Regions from separate parts of the Paenibacillus xylanilyticus genome, predicted to be linked through region 3. Evidence: riboswitches for the same ligand, from Rfam matches in the RefSeq annotation. Region 3 holds a riboswitch; each other region holds the start of a gene.

What was found. Region 3 has a riboswitch for cyclic di-AMP ahead of F4V51_RS00150 (resuscitation-promoting factor). Riboswitches for the same ligand answer to the same signal wherever they lie in the genome.
Region 1: another riboswitch for cyclic di-AMP. It lies ahead of F4V51_RS10200 (C40 family peptidase); the one in region 3 lies ahead of F4V51_RS00150 (resuscitation-promoting factor).
Region 2: another riboswitch for cyclic di-AMP. It lies ahead of F4V51_RS06640 (hypothetical protein); the one in region 3 lies ahead of F4V51_RS00150 (resuscitation-promoting factor).

The regions. Positions count from the first base shown of each region.
Region 1 is NZ_CP044310.1:2,226,271-2,230,508, forward strand. It holds gene F4V51_RS10175 (YkvI family membrane protein) at 1-87, opposite strand, end outside; gene F4V51_RS10180 (xanthine phosphoribosyltransferase) at 291-872, shown strand; gene F4V51_RS10185 (hypothetical protein) at 969-1,298, shown strand; gene F4V51_RS10190 (hypothetical protein) at 1,417-1,632, shown strand; gene F4V51_RS10195 (carboxymuconolactone decarboxylase family protein) at 1,762-2,091, shown strand; gene F4V51_RS10200 (C40 family peptidase) at 2,171-2,635, opposite strand; cyclic di-AMP (ydaO/yuaA leader) riboswitch at 2,641-2,772, opposite strand; tRNA gene F4V51_RS10205 (tRNA-Leu) at 3,135-3,219, shown strand; gene F4V51_RS10210 (X2-like carbohydrate binding domain-containing protein) at 3,569-4,238, shown strand, end outside.
Region 2 is NZ_CP044310.1:1,496,586-1,500,823, forward strand. It holds gene F4V51_RS06625 (urease accessory protein UreF) at 160-861, opposite strand; tRNA gene F4V51_RS06630 (tRNA-Leu) at 1,286-1,368, shown strand; gene F4V51_RS06635 (glutathione peroxidase) at 1,508-1,984, opposite strand; cyclic di-AMP (ydaO/yuaA leader) riboswitch at 2,353-2,525, shown strand; gene F4V51_RS06640 (hypothetical protein) at 2,644-3,039, shown strand; gene F4V51_RS06645 (HAD family hydrolase) at 3,210-3,893, shown strand; gene F4V51_RS06650 (Nramp family divalent metal transporter) at 4,058-4,238, opposite strand, start outside.
Region 3 is NZ_CP044310.1:31,035-35,272, forward strand. It holds gene F4V51_RS00145 (TatD family hydrolase) at 287-1,057, shown strand; cyclic di-AMP (ydaO/yuaA leader) riboswitch at 1,300-1,553, shown strand; gene F4V51_RS00150 (resuscitation-promoting factor) at 1,825-3,009, shown strand; gene rnmV (ribonuclease M5) at 3,162-3,707, shown strand; gene rsmA (16S rRNA (adenine(1518)-N(6)/adenine(1519)-N(6))-dimethyltransferase RsmA) at 3,721-4,238, shown strand, end outside.

The DNA of each region.
Region 1 (4,238 bases), 2.2 Mb from region 3:
TATTTCCTGCCCTGTCGCGAAGCCTGCTCCTACAACCGTTCCGATGTATGTAAATGCGATCTGCAGCACCCGGAATGCCTGTTTCATGCGTTTCCCCTCTCAGGCCCCATAATAGTTTGGACATGCGGGTACCATGGTACAAGGTATGCTTGACCCTGGTAACTCATGACAATTGTAAGAAGCTTTCGTTCTCAGAATCGGTCAATGATGGAGGAAAGCCGATTTCGCTTGAACTGACAGCCTCATCTATGATACTTTTACCTCATAGGATAGGCTTGGGAGGTCGAATGATGGAAATATTAAAACAACGAATATTACAAGAAGGCGTAGTCATCTCGGATCAGGTGCTGAAGCTGGACGGATTATTGAATCACCAGATTGATCCTGCACTGACAATGGAGATGGGCCGCGAGTTTGCTGCTCGCTTTCGTGAAAGTGGAGTGACACGGGTCATTACCGTGGAATCTTCAGGGATCCCGGTTGCTTTTGCCGCAGCACATGAACTTGGGGTGCCGCTCGTATTTGCCCGTCGAAAAAAGACACTTCTGGCAGATCCCGATGCCTACTGTGAACGTGTACCTTCCTTTACCAAAGGGATCGTAACCGATATTATGGTATCCCGCGAATATATTCATGAGAATGACCGTATTTTGTTTATAGACGATATTATCGCCAACGGAGATGCAGCTCGCGGTGTCATTAAGATCATTGAACGTTCAGGGGCGGAGCTCGTCGGATTCGGTGTCGTGGTCGAGAAATGTTTTCAGGCCGGTGCACGTACGATCCGCGAGCAGGGCATTCCGGTGGAAGCTTTGGTGCGCATTCGTTCACTGAATGATGGAACCGTGCAATTCGACGATAACCAAATGTGACAGTTTAAAGGAAAAAGCCTATTTTTTGAACAATGCCTTTGCATGACCGCGAATTTCATTTATAATGGGGTTATGTTAGGGAGAGGAGGCAACACCATGGGGAACCAACCGGCATCAGAACAATTTTTTATTGAAAAGCTGGCGGAGTCGAAAGTTCATTTTGAACGTGCCCTGGATTGTAAACATACGGAATTCGATGACCTTTATCCCTATATGATTGAACATCCTCAATTTTTCTGGTACAAACGCTATGTTGCCTGGTCAGAGTTGCTGACCATTGTAGGCTTGTGTGAAGAGTTGTCCTTCGCTTGGAAAGAACAATTTACACCACATCAAGTGGAGTACCTTGAAGAACGTGTGATGTCCGCCAAAGTGCTTGATTTTTGGTTCGAGAAGAACGACAGCAAAGAGCACGCGCAGCGGTAACTTTCAGTCGGGATATTTTTCGAATGACATAACAGTCCAATACAGTCACGTGAGACCTAAATGACTCTTCATTTAGGTCTCTTTTTGTAAATTATTTTGAAACATAGGAGCCATAGACATGATTAGTGATGCAGAATTGGATGCACTGCGCTTATCGGGTGAAAAAGTAAGAGTGGTACGGGATGGTCTGGAATCCAACGACGTAACAGGAATTGTCGTTGCATGGGATGGGGAACAGGTGCTTATCCGTCGCCAGAACAGACGTGTGGTTAAGCTGGACCGCAGCTATCGCTATCAGCTCTTTAGTGAACCGCGCCAAAGTCCGGCTGAATGAATAGAGCCGCTCTGGAGACGGATGCATGGAATTACCATGGATGGTTTGGCATAATTCCGCCACTCGGGAGAGAAGATAGGTACAGCGAGAATTCGTAAACTTATCAGCCGAGAGGATGTGCGGGTAGCCATGACATTGATGAATGATAAGGTACATGCCTACAAGGATCAGATTGGAGAATTAAGCGATGTGTTGCCTGGCGTAGTCAAAGCGTATCACGATTTTACAGGTGAATGCTTTCAGTCAGGTGCCATCGACGCCAAAACCAAGCAGCTGATTGCCCTCGGCATCGGATTGTTTGCCAATAACGAAGTATGTACGTTTTACCACGTAGAAGAGGCCCGTGCGAAGGGCGCAACCGATCAGGAGATTATGGAGACGGTTGCGGTAGCTGGAGCGGTAGGCGGCGGTCACGCGCTGTCTCAAGGCGCAATGCGTGTGCAAAAAGCGTTGCACTAAGGTTTTCCTGCAAGTGAGTCTGAATAACCAGACAGCAAAACAGGCTCTGGAGCATTCCAGAGCCTGTTTCTTGTCCAACTTATATTTTTCCAAGCATCTTGTTATACATAAATTGTCCGGTCACCCGGCGCGCTGTTACATAGCGGTCACTGAAGTATGGATTCGACATTTTGGTGATGCTGACACCTTTACTGCTGGAAGCATGAGCGAATTGTCCGCCCCCGATGTATACGCCTGTATGCGAAATTCCGCTGCCTGAAGTGTTGAAGAATACTAGATCCCCTGTGCGGATATTGGCCTTGGATACCGGAGTACCCGCCTTGGCTTGCTGCTGTGACGTACGTGGCAATTCAATGCTATATTTTTGGAAAATATATCTCATAAATCCAGAGCAATCAAACCCGGCCAGCGTCGTGCCGCCCCACTTATAAGGTATTCCAGTCATGTTGTTAACGACGGTGTTAATACTGCTCGCCTCAGTGCTTGCTGCACCAGATGTAAATAGAACGGCTGCGCCAAAAATAGAAATGATCAGTTTTTTCAAAATCAATGTTCTCCCTTCGATGCCTACGGAGTTAGCTAAGGGTTCGGTAGAAGGTTCCCTATATTTCCTATGTATAAGAATAATTCACCCAAAATGGTTCCCCCGTTTTCAAACATGAAACTCGGCAAATGAATAATTAATATTTTGTAACCTTTTGAAACTATATTGCATAAATGCGTAATTGTCAAACCTTTCTTCCTTCTGCAATGTTAACGGAATTCAAGACTTTTTGTGGAAAGTAGTAGTTCTCCATGTTTATTTATGATGACAAAAACGTAATTTGTGTTTCATCAGCGCAAAAATTGGACAAATAAGTAAATTGGAGTAGTAGAGGAGAGCGTGGTTCATTTTTAGCAGGGAAAGTTTGTTCTCAAGCAGATTTTAATTCCTTTTGGTTATCTTAGTTTTATACTAAATCATTTAAGTGTTGACACACTGAATTTCACATGATATATTATTTCTTGTCGCCGCGATAGATTATCTCGGAGATATGCCATATGCGGTCGTGGCGGAATTGGCAGACGCGCACGGTTCAGGTCCGTGTGGGCTAACCCCCCGTGGAGGTTCGAGTCCTCTCGACCGCATCATAAGAAGAAAAGGTTTCTCGTTAGGCTAACGCCTGCGGGAGACCTTTTTTTATGTCTTTTTACTTGACCATAAGACCATAACTACGATACACACATCGTTACTTAAACAACGTCCTTCGAATCGATCTTATAGCAGCGGCTCACTTGCAAAATCTTCGGTGTAAGGGGGAGAAATGCCTGTTCTATGGCTGTTGTACCCCCGCTTTCATGGTGAAATGTACGCAAAATTCCGAATTGTACCTACCCTGAGCATAATACATCCACTATTCTTTTCACGTAAGGAAAGCGCTATCATTATGGATTTTGAATTCACTATTTCAGAGGGGGTAGGGATGATTTGAAGCGAATGGGTAAACGGATAGTGATGGTTTTTCTGGTGTTCATCTTTGCGGCAGTTCAGTTTGGATTTACAGGGACCAAAGGTCGTGTGGTTGAAGCGGCTGCAGAGACGACATTAGCTGAGAAACCTTACATGGGCTGGAGCAGTTACAGTATGCAGGTGTATGACCCTTCCGTAAAATGGACATCAGCGGAGAGCATCAAGAAGCAATCGGATGCCATGCGCGAGAAGTTACAGGCTCATGGCTATGAATATATCAATATTGATGCGGGATGGAACGGAGATAATGATGAATACGGAAGACCGATTCCTAACCAAGAACTGTATCCGAACGGATTCCAGGAGGTTATCGACTATGTTCATAACAATGGTCAGAAGATCGGGATCTATCTGATTCCCGGATTGTCCATTGATGCATACAATAAAAACCTTGAGATCTATGGGACGGGCGGAGCTTGCCGAATGCAGGATATTGCTTATCAGCCGCTTACCGTGATGGATGCTTGGAATGCGTATACCTACAAGATTGATTTTTCGAATCCATGTGCTCAGAAATACATCGATTCCATTGCAGATCTTCTGGGCGAGTGGGGCATTAACTTTGTCAAATTCGACAGCGTGACTCCAGGATCAGGCATTAACAATCTGAGCCGGGATGCACGAGGCGATGTGGAGG
Region 2 (4,238 bases), 1.5 Mb from region 3:
TGTAACAATTAGAAACAATGAAAAATAGTGTATTAATATTAAATAATGACGTAAAAACGTGATGTTCTATAGACATACAAGAAAAAGCACGTCAGCAAGGAGGTTGCTGCGTGCTTTTTTCGTTTGGGGAAATATGAGGGGAGCTTGGAGTCGGTAAGATTAGGCGCGATAAGCATGCAGCCCTGCGCCAAGCATGTGGAAGCTGGGGAACAGCGATTTCATGGACATGGAGGTTGGCTGTGCCGGTCCATCCGCAGCGGAGGCGCTAACGGTGTTCCATTCATGCTCCAGGTCTGCGGCCAGGCGAACCAGCAGTTCCTGGGTGGTATTGTTATGCATGGGGAGAACTTTGGAAGCTTCGGTTATGCATGCATTCATGGCTGAGTGCAAGTAACCCATTACCGCTTCCTCGACGGGGATATCGAGGTAGTGGTTAATCCAGGCGTGAACAGTAGAGAGGCAGCCTACAGACTCGTATTTGGCAAGGGTGTGTTCGAGCTGGCTGAATTCAATCCAAGGGTGGAGAGCCCGGGCCAGCTTGATCAGTCTTTTACCCATGGCAGCAGCTTGCTCCCTTTGATCAGAAGGAGTCCGCTGAACGTGAACCAACTTGTCAATGAGTGCTGTTCGCCATGTGTCATTATGATCTGTTGCGCTGTAGATACCTTTAATCGCCATGCCCTCAAGTCGAACGATACTGGGATGCAGCTGGCAGCGCATGAAGGACTCCAGATCATCGGCATTTCGGATGCTGCCTTCAGCAATGTGTACATCCATACCAAATGAATGGGTAAAACCTCCGACATGAATGGAGGAATCAAGCAGTTTGACATAATCGAGCAGCTTATTCCCACGGTTCACGGTCTTTCGCCTCCTATGTTCGTAAAATGTTATATTATATAACATTAATATTGATTTCCGAATGCTTTTATGTTTAAAATCCGAATTATATGATATATATAATCACATAAATATCCGTATTCTGTCAATGGTTTCTTGTTTTTAAGTTTTAATTATATTTAAATGTTACATTATATGACTGAAAATAGTTAACCACATAAAAATAATGTTATGTATATGATATGTTTTCTCATGAAGAGCTCAAATTGAAAATGAAGATGTATAAAAGATTTGAAATTTAATGTATGCGGCAGTTAAAAGATCATGACGATAAAAACCGATATTTGGAGGAAAAACACAGGTGCAAAAGTAGTTTTAATAAAAGTGCTTTACTTTTATAATGTGATCCTGTATAATCAATTTTGTTGCCGATTATTTACGACATGCGGTCGTGGTGGAATGGCAGACACGCTATCTTGAGGGGGTAGTGGGCGTATGCCCGTGGAGGTTCGAGTCCTCTCGACCGCATCATAATGTACGACAAGAAGAGGTTTTCCGAATATGGAAAGCCTCTTTTTTTTGCGTTTGGAACAACATAAAGAAAGGCCATTCACACAGAACCGGACTTTCTCTGGTTCCCTGTTGATGATGGCCTCTCCATGTAGATCTATTTCAGAAGTTTCTCAATATCAGCCTCAATTTGATCAGGAGTTGTTTTTGGAGCATAACGCTTCACAACGCGTCCGTTCTGATCAACAAGGAATTTGGTAAAGTTCCACTTGATGGCTTTGGATCCGAGCAGTCCCGGTGCCTCTGTTGTCAGGTGCTGGAATAGAGGATGAGCGCTTGAGCCATTGACATCAATTTTCTCAAACATAGGGAAGCTTACACCGTAATTCATCTGGCAGAACTCTGCAATATCATCGGAAGATCCCTTTTCCTGAGCGAATTGGTTACTTGGGAAGCCCAGTACTTCAAACTGTCGGTCTTTGAATTTGTTATAGAGTTCCTGTAAGCCTTCAAATTGCGGGGTCAGACCACATTTGCTCGCCGTATTAACAATCAGCAGCACCTTGTTGCGATAATCGGACATCTCGACTTCCTGGCCCCGAAGGGTATTGACTTTGTAGTCATAAACGGACATGATCAGTCGCCTCCATATCGTATAATGGGTTAATGATTCCTATAGTTATATTATATTGCTTACAATTAGATAATGCAAAACTAATTGACTGAATTCCTATGTTGACTTACAGATATCTAAAATTACAACCGTTTTTCATAAGGACGAGAATTAGCGAGCTTCACAGAGATGGATGGAGAATGGATAGGTTGTAAGCGATATCATTGATATGTAATGCCTTAAATTCGTCCATTCGGTGATCTGATCGTACTTTACACTAACATGTCGCGGGTGTATGATTCATATCGTAATTTCTAATTCAATTAAACTTAACATGAACAACGAAACAAACGATAATATCGCTCTGGTCAATATATGAAACAGGAACGATGTTTTAATCGCTGAGTTTCCATTCATTCATGGGTGGGAAACGGGGGAACCAATCGGAATGGCTGTCATTGCAGCTGATCCATGGGGTGAATTTTTCGGTGCAAGCCGGAAATAGGGCGACTCTCGCGCCCGAATCCGTCAGCTAACCTCGTAAGCGTTAAAGGGAGAGGCAACAAGCCGTACGCATATTCATGGCGTTTTTGTCATGGGTTATTCAAGAAGCGTTCGGGAGGCCTTGGTCCCCCACGCTTCTTTTTTGTTGTCTTTTCACGCCAAGGGAGGAACGAACGATGGATAATGAGATGATTTTAGTAACAGCACCGAATGAAGCGGGCCGCAAGTTTATCAAGCTGTTGATGTACAAAAAAATGCCGTTTGCCGTTCTGACCAACAGTGCAGGGGAAGAACGGAAGCTCCGCAGAATCGGAGTGGAGAACGTCATTCGCATGAATACAGCTGAAGCTCAGAAGTGGTTTCTACCGCAGTCGAGCGTAGGCAACGTTTTTATTTTCGAGAACAGTTTGAACCTGACCTGCCGCTACCTGCAGATCTGCCGTTCCTGGACCTCCAAATCACTATGTGTGATCACGGAACAGAGTCACCCCAAAGGCATTTACCGCGGGATGGGAGCTGACCGTATTGTGTATTCTCTTAATGGAGAAGTTGGCTTCTTGCTTAATGGTTAATGTGATAGCTGCCGATTGATCCGGTGTAAGGTGCCTGTTATAATTGAACTTGTGGAAAAACGGAATTCTGAGGAGACTCATGCTTGATGGTGGGTCTTCTTTTTTATTTGAGCATTAATGTACATTGCTGATGTAGAGATTGCGTTCATGGCTAACAAGGAGGAATAGGCGTGCCGGATGTACGGGGGTTAAAATGGTTGTTCTTTGATGTAGGAGATACGCTGGTGGACGAATGGGAGCCGGTAGATGATATTATAGGGCAGTTTGTAAAAGAAGCCTGCTTGCTTGGTTATCCGGTGAAAATAGAGGAAGTGCGAGAGATATTTGCCTCCTGTTACCGAAATTATGAGCAGTGGCCCATGAGGGTAGCCATTCGAACGCTGATCAGCGATGAACGTCATAGGGAGAAGATCCAGGAGAAGTTGAAGTTCCGGAAGGAACTGGAGAAGCCCTTCGCTTCTGCTGACGCGGTGTTGAAGGAATTGTCACACCATTATCGAATTGGCATTATTGCCAATCAGAGTCCAGGGACAGCTGAGCGCCTGGAGAGCTACGGTCTGCGGAAGTACGTGGATGTACTGGCATGTTCGGCAGAAGAAGGTGTATCGAAGCCGGATCCGGAACTCTATGCTGTGGCTTTGAAGCAGGCGGGATGTGAACCCGAGGAAGCAGTCATGATTGGGGATCGGATTGATAACGATATCATTCCTGCCAAGAAGCTGGGGATGCGAACGATTCGGATTTTGCAGGGCTATGGACGATTTCAGCCTGAGCTGGAGGGCCAAGAGCGTGCAGACTGGACCATCGAAGCGTTGGAACAGCTTATTCCACTGCTTGTGCCTTCTGAGGGTTAGTGGATAAAATTAAAAAAAGATGACTTTCGTGTCATTAAATAAAGGACAAGGCAAGTGTACGGCAAAGCTAAAAGGCTGATCCCTTCAAGTATATTCTTGAGGAGGGATCAGCCTTTTTTTATAAATCTATAGTAAGAGGGAGACGGTTTTAGCGCATATATAGATTAAAACAGCATGATGGTTTGGATAATCAGATAAACGTTCAGAACCACAATTACGGCAGCGATGATCCAAGAGACGACTTTGAGCCACAGTTTGTTGGCGAATGCGCCCATGCTTTTTTTGTCACTCGTAAACATCACAAGTGGAATAACGGCAAAAGGCAGCTGCAAGGATAGAATCACT
Region 3 (4,238 bases):
AATTATTACAAATTAGCTATGGCAGAAAGAGTTTCTATTTCGAGATATTATCATGATACAGTAATCTGCTTTAATGGAGAGTATATGTAGATCGACATAATTTTGTAATGTACACTTTTTTTGAACAAATTAAGGTGAGAAGGGCTCCTATATATAGTAGAAATTAAATTTGTTAATTCCACATGTTGTACTCTGAAAAATCAAATGATGATGATAAAATGAGTGCATTTTATAGAATTTTGATTGGGATCGAAAACAGTTATTCGACAGGAAGGGAGAAATACAAATGATGTTATTCGACACACATACACACCTGGATGCACCGCAATTCGACGAGGACCGCGAGGAGATGATTCAACGTGCTGTTGACGCCGGGGTTGGCCGTATGATCAATGTTGGTTTCAACCGGGAGACCATTCCATCCACGATGAAGCTTGCCGAAACGTATGATTTTATATATGCTGCTGTAGGCTGGCATCCTCAGGATGCCATTACGATGCAGGAGGGCGATCTCGAGTGGATTGCGTCTCTGTGCAAACATGAAAAAGTCGTTGCCATAGGCGAAATTGGCCTGGATTATTATTGGGACACTTCACCGAAGGATGTGCAGCATCGTGTTTTAAGACAACAGATCGGACTGGCTCGTGAACTCAATATGCCTATTGTCATTCATAATCGCGATGCTCATGAAGATATTGTCAGAATTTTGCGTGAAGAGAAAGCAGGAGAAGTCGGGGGTGTGATGCACTCTTTCTCAGGAAGCTGGGAAACGGCAAAACTCTGTCTGGATCTAGGGTTCCATCTATCCTTCGGTGGACCAATTACGTTCAAAAACGCCAAGCAGCCAAAAGAGGTACTGGCGAAGGTGCCAATGGACCGATTTTTCATTGAAACCGACTCCCCATATCTTACACCACATCCTTATCGTGGAAAACGAAACGAAACAGCGCATGTACGTCTGGTTGCAGAAGCAGCTGCGGAAATTAAAGGCATTTCGGTAGAGGAAATTGCTGCAATAACGACCAAAAATGCCATGGAACGATTTGGGATTCGTTAAAAAACGAAGCAAATGCGGTGAAAAAGAGAGGTAGACGGAGCGAATTTGCTTTTTGATCCAAATAAATGAAGAATATTACAATATTTTAACCAAATATTTAGAAAAACGTACTTGAACAACGCTTTACAACATGCATCGAAACAGGATATCATCTTTTCAGTGAATTGTTGTGAGGAAAATTGGACAGATGTTCGGGGGATGAACAAAGGGACACTTTCCGATGACACAACAATACTTTTCATGAACCGATCTCGCTGAGTCTCCGTTAACGGAGAGCGGGGGAACCAATAGGGCTTAAACATCAGTGTAAGTAGCTGATGCGCATCGTTCGCTGACCCAAAAGCAGCGGATGCATTTGCGAAGCACTATTTGATTTCTTCTTTGGGTCTCGGGGTGAATTCAAGGGCATCCGCCATGAGCGGGTGACCGGAGATAGGGCGGCTCTCTTTCGCCCGAACCCGACAGCTAACCTCGCAAGCGGAAAAAGAGAGGCAACCTCGTGCATGAATTTCCGATATTCAAAATCATTCGGAAGCCACGAAAGAGTTCCTCTTACACTCTTTCTTTGGCTTTTTTGTTTTTGAATAAAAGAAATAAGGTCATCATACGGTAAGAATTCAGGTGGTGACATCATGTTGCGAAGAGTGGTTCATGGTGCAGAACCGGTCATTGAGATATCGATCAGTTCTGTAGAAAATTTGGTATAGTCGCGTCAAAGACATCATGCATTAACTTTAGACGGCGAGGCTATGAAGGAGGACGGAGAAGTGGGCACATTCCAACCAGAAGAGACCCATGAGTCACGATCATCCAGTAAGTCTTACGCGTTGCGGTGGAAGCATGAGAACATGCGTCAAATGGCACTGATCGCTATTTTCTCAATCGCGCTTACAATCATGATCTTGTTAGTCGTTTACGGTCAAGCCGGGAAACAAATTTCGCTGGTTATTGATGGCAAAGCTCAAGCGGTAGAGACTCGTACAGGAATGCTTCAAGAAATGCTGGAGGAGCAATCAATCACAGTCAGCCCCCATGATGAGGTATCCATGCCTTTGAACGGGGCAATCGCAGATGGAGACCGCATCGTTATTGAGCGGGCCGTTCCAGTCAACATTACGGCAGACGGAGACACCAAGACTCTGTATACAACCGATTCATCGGTAGAAGATGCAATTCAGAAATCTGGAATTGAAGTTGCAAGTGAGGATAAGGTTTATCCTGCGCTCGCAACACCAATCAAGGCAGATATGAAAATTCGCGTAGTGCGTGTAACAAAGCGTACAGTGGAAGTGGAACAGCCGATTGCGTACAAAGTAATCAAAACGGCTGACCCTAGCTTGTACAAAGGTGACAATCGCGTCATCGTAAACGGCAAAGAAGGTACACTTGTACAGCATATCGAAAAGGTGTTCCAGGATGGAGAGTTAGTCTCCAAAAAGATGGTGGGCAAATCGGTATCGACCAACCGTGTCGATAAAGTTATTGCTGTCGGAACCAAAGCAAAACCTGTTGTGAAGAAGCCGGAGATTCAGACGGTATCGGCCCAAACCTCCACAGCAAAGAAAGAAACGACAACGAACTCGAAGAAAACCGCTGCATCAGGCAGCAAAGTGATTACCGTCTCAGGCACTTCTTTTAAATATTCCAAAGTACTTAAAAATGTATCGATGACCGCGTACTCTTCTGAGGAGCCTGGCATTGGTACAAAAACAGCTTCCGGTACCCGGGTAACTGAAGGACGGACCATTGCGGTCGATCCAAAAGTGATTCCGATCGGCTGGTGGGTGTATATTGAGGGCCTCGGCTTCCGTCGTGCGGAAGATACTGGCGGCGCCATTAAAGGCAACAAAATCGATGTGTATTATGACAGTGTAAAGCATGCCCTGAATTTCGGACGTAAGAAAGGCAAGACGGTATATGTGATCGGTCCGGTTAAGCCGGAAGCGAACTAAAATCGTTTTACTTTGAAATGGGAATGCTATAAAATAGTTGCATGAATGAATCATGCGGAATATGCGGCGGTGGAGTCTGAATAGGCTCGCCGCCGTTTGGCAGAGAAGAGGATATTCCTCTTCTTTTTGCGTTAGAAAGGAAGAAATGGAACATGATAAAAGAAGTCATTGTGGTAGAAGGACGCGACGATACCGTCGCCATCCGGCGGGCTGTTGAGGCAGACACCATAGAGACCGGCGGATCAGCCATTAACCAGCGAATCCTGAAGCGAATTGCACTGGCACAGGAAAGACGCGGTGTAATTGTTCTTACCGACCCGGATCATGCCGGTGAGCGCATTCGCAAAATCATTGCAAACAAGGTTCCAGGCTGCAAACATGCTTTTATTCCGGAAGCGGACGCAACCCGCAAAGGGGATATCGGGGTCGAGAATGCCTCACCTGAGGCAATCCGCCATGCGCTGGAGCGTGTGCATACCTCGTACGAGGGTGTACCGAGCCAGATCGATTGGGATGACTTGATTGCAGCAGGACTGATTGTGCACCCGCAGGCAGCTGCAAGGCGTATGGAGATGGGGAATCTGCTCGGCATAGGTTACTGCAACGGAAAGCAGTTCCACAAGCGGCTGGGTGTATTCCAAATTAGCCGGGAAGAGTTTTCTGCAGCATTATCGCAAATTGAACGTGAAGGATTGTGAGCGTATGAATGGCATGGATGAGACTTTGGAAATTGCAACACCCAAGCGAACGAAAGAGATAATTCAGAGACACGGTTTCTCCTTTAAAAAAAGTCTAGGTCAGAACTTTCTGATTGATCAAAATATATTGAACAAAATTGTAAATGCAGCAGATCTGGACGAGTCCAAGGGCGCACTCGAAATCGGCCCGGGGATTGGAGCACTTACGGAGAGACTGGCCCGAGCAGCCGGCCCTGTAACCGCGGTGGAAATCGATCAGCGTTTGTTACCGATCCTTGGAGAAGTAATGGAGCCTTATCCCAACGTTCGGATACAGCACGGCGATGTGCTGAAGCTGGACTTGGCAGAGCTTTTCCGCACAGACTTTGCTAGTGTGGGCAAGGTAAGTGTTGTAGCCAATCTGCCGTATTATGTGACGACTCCTATTATGATGAAACTGCTGGAAGAGAAACTGCCGGTAGACAGCATTGTTGTTATGATCCAGAAGGAAGTAGCAGAACGTATGGCAGCTGCACCCGGCTCGAAGGACTA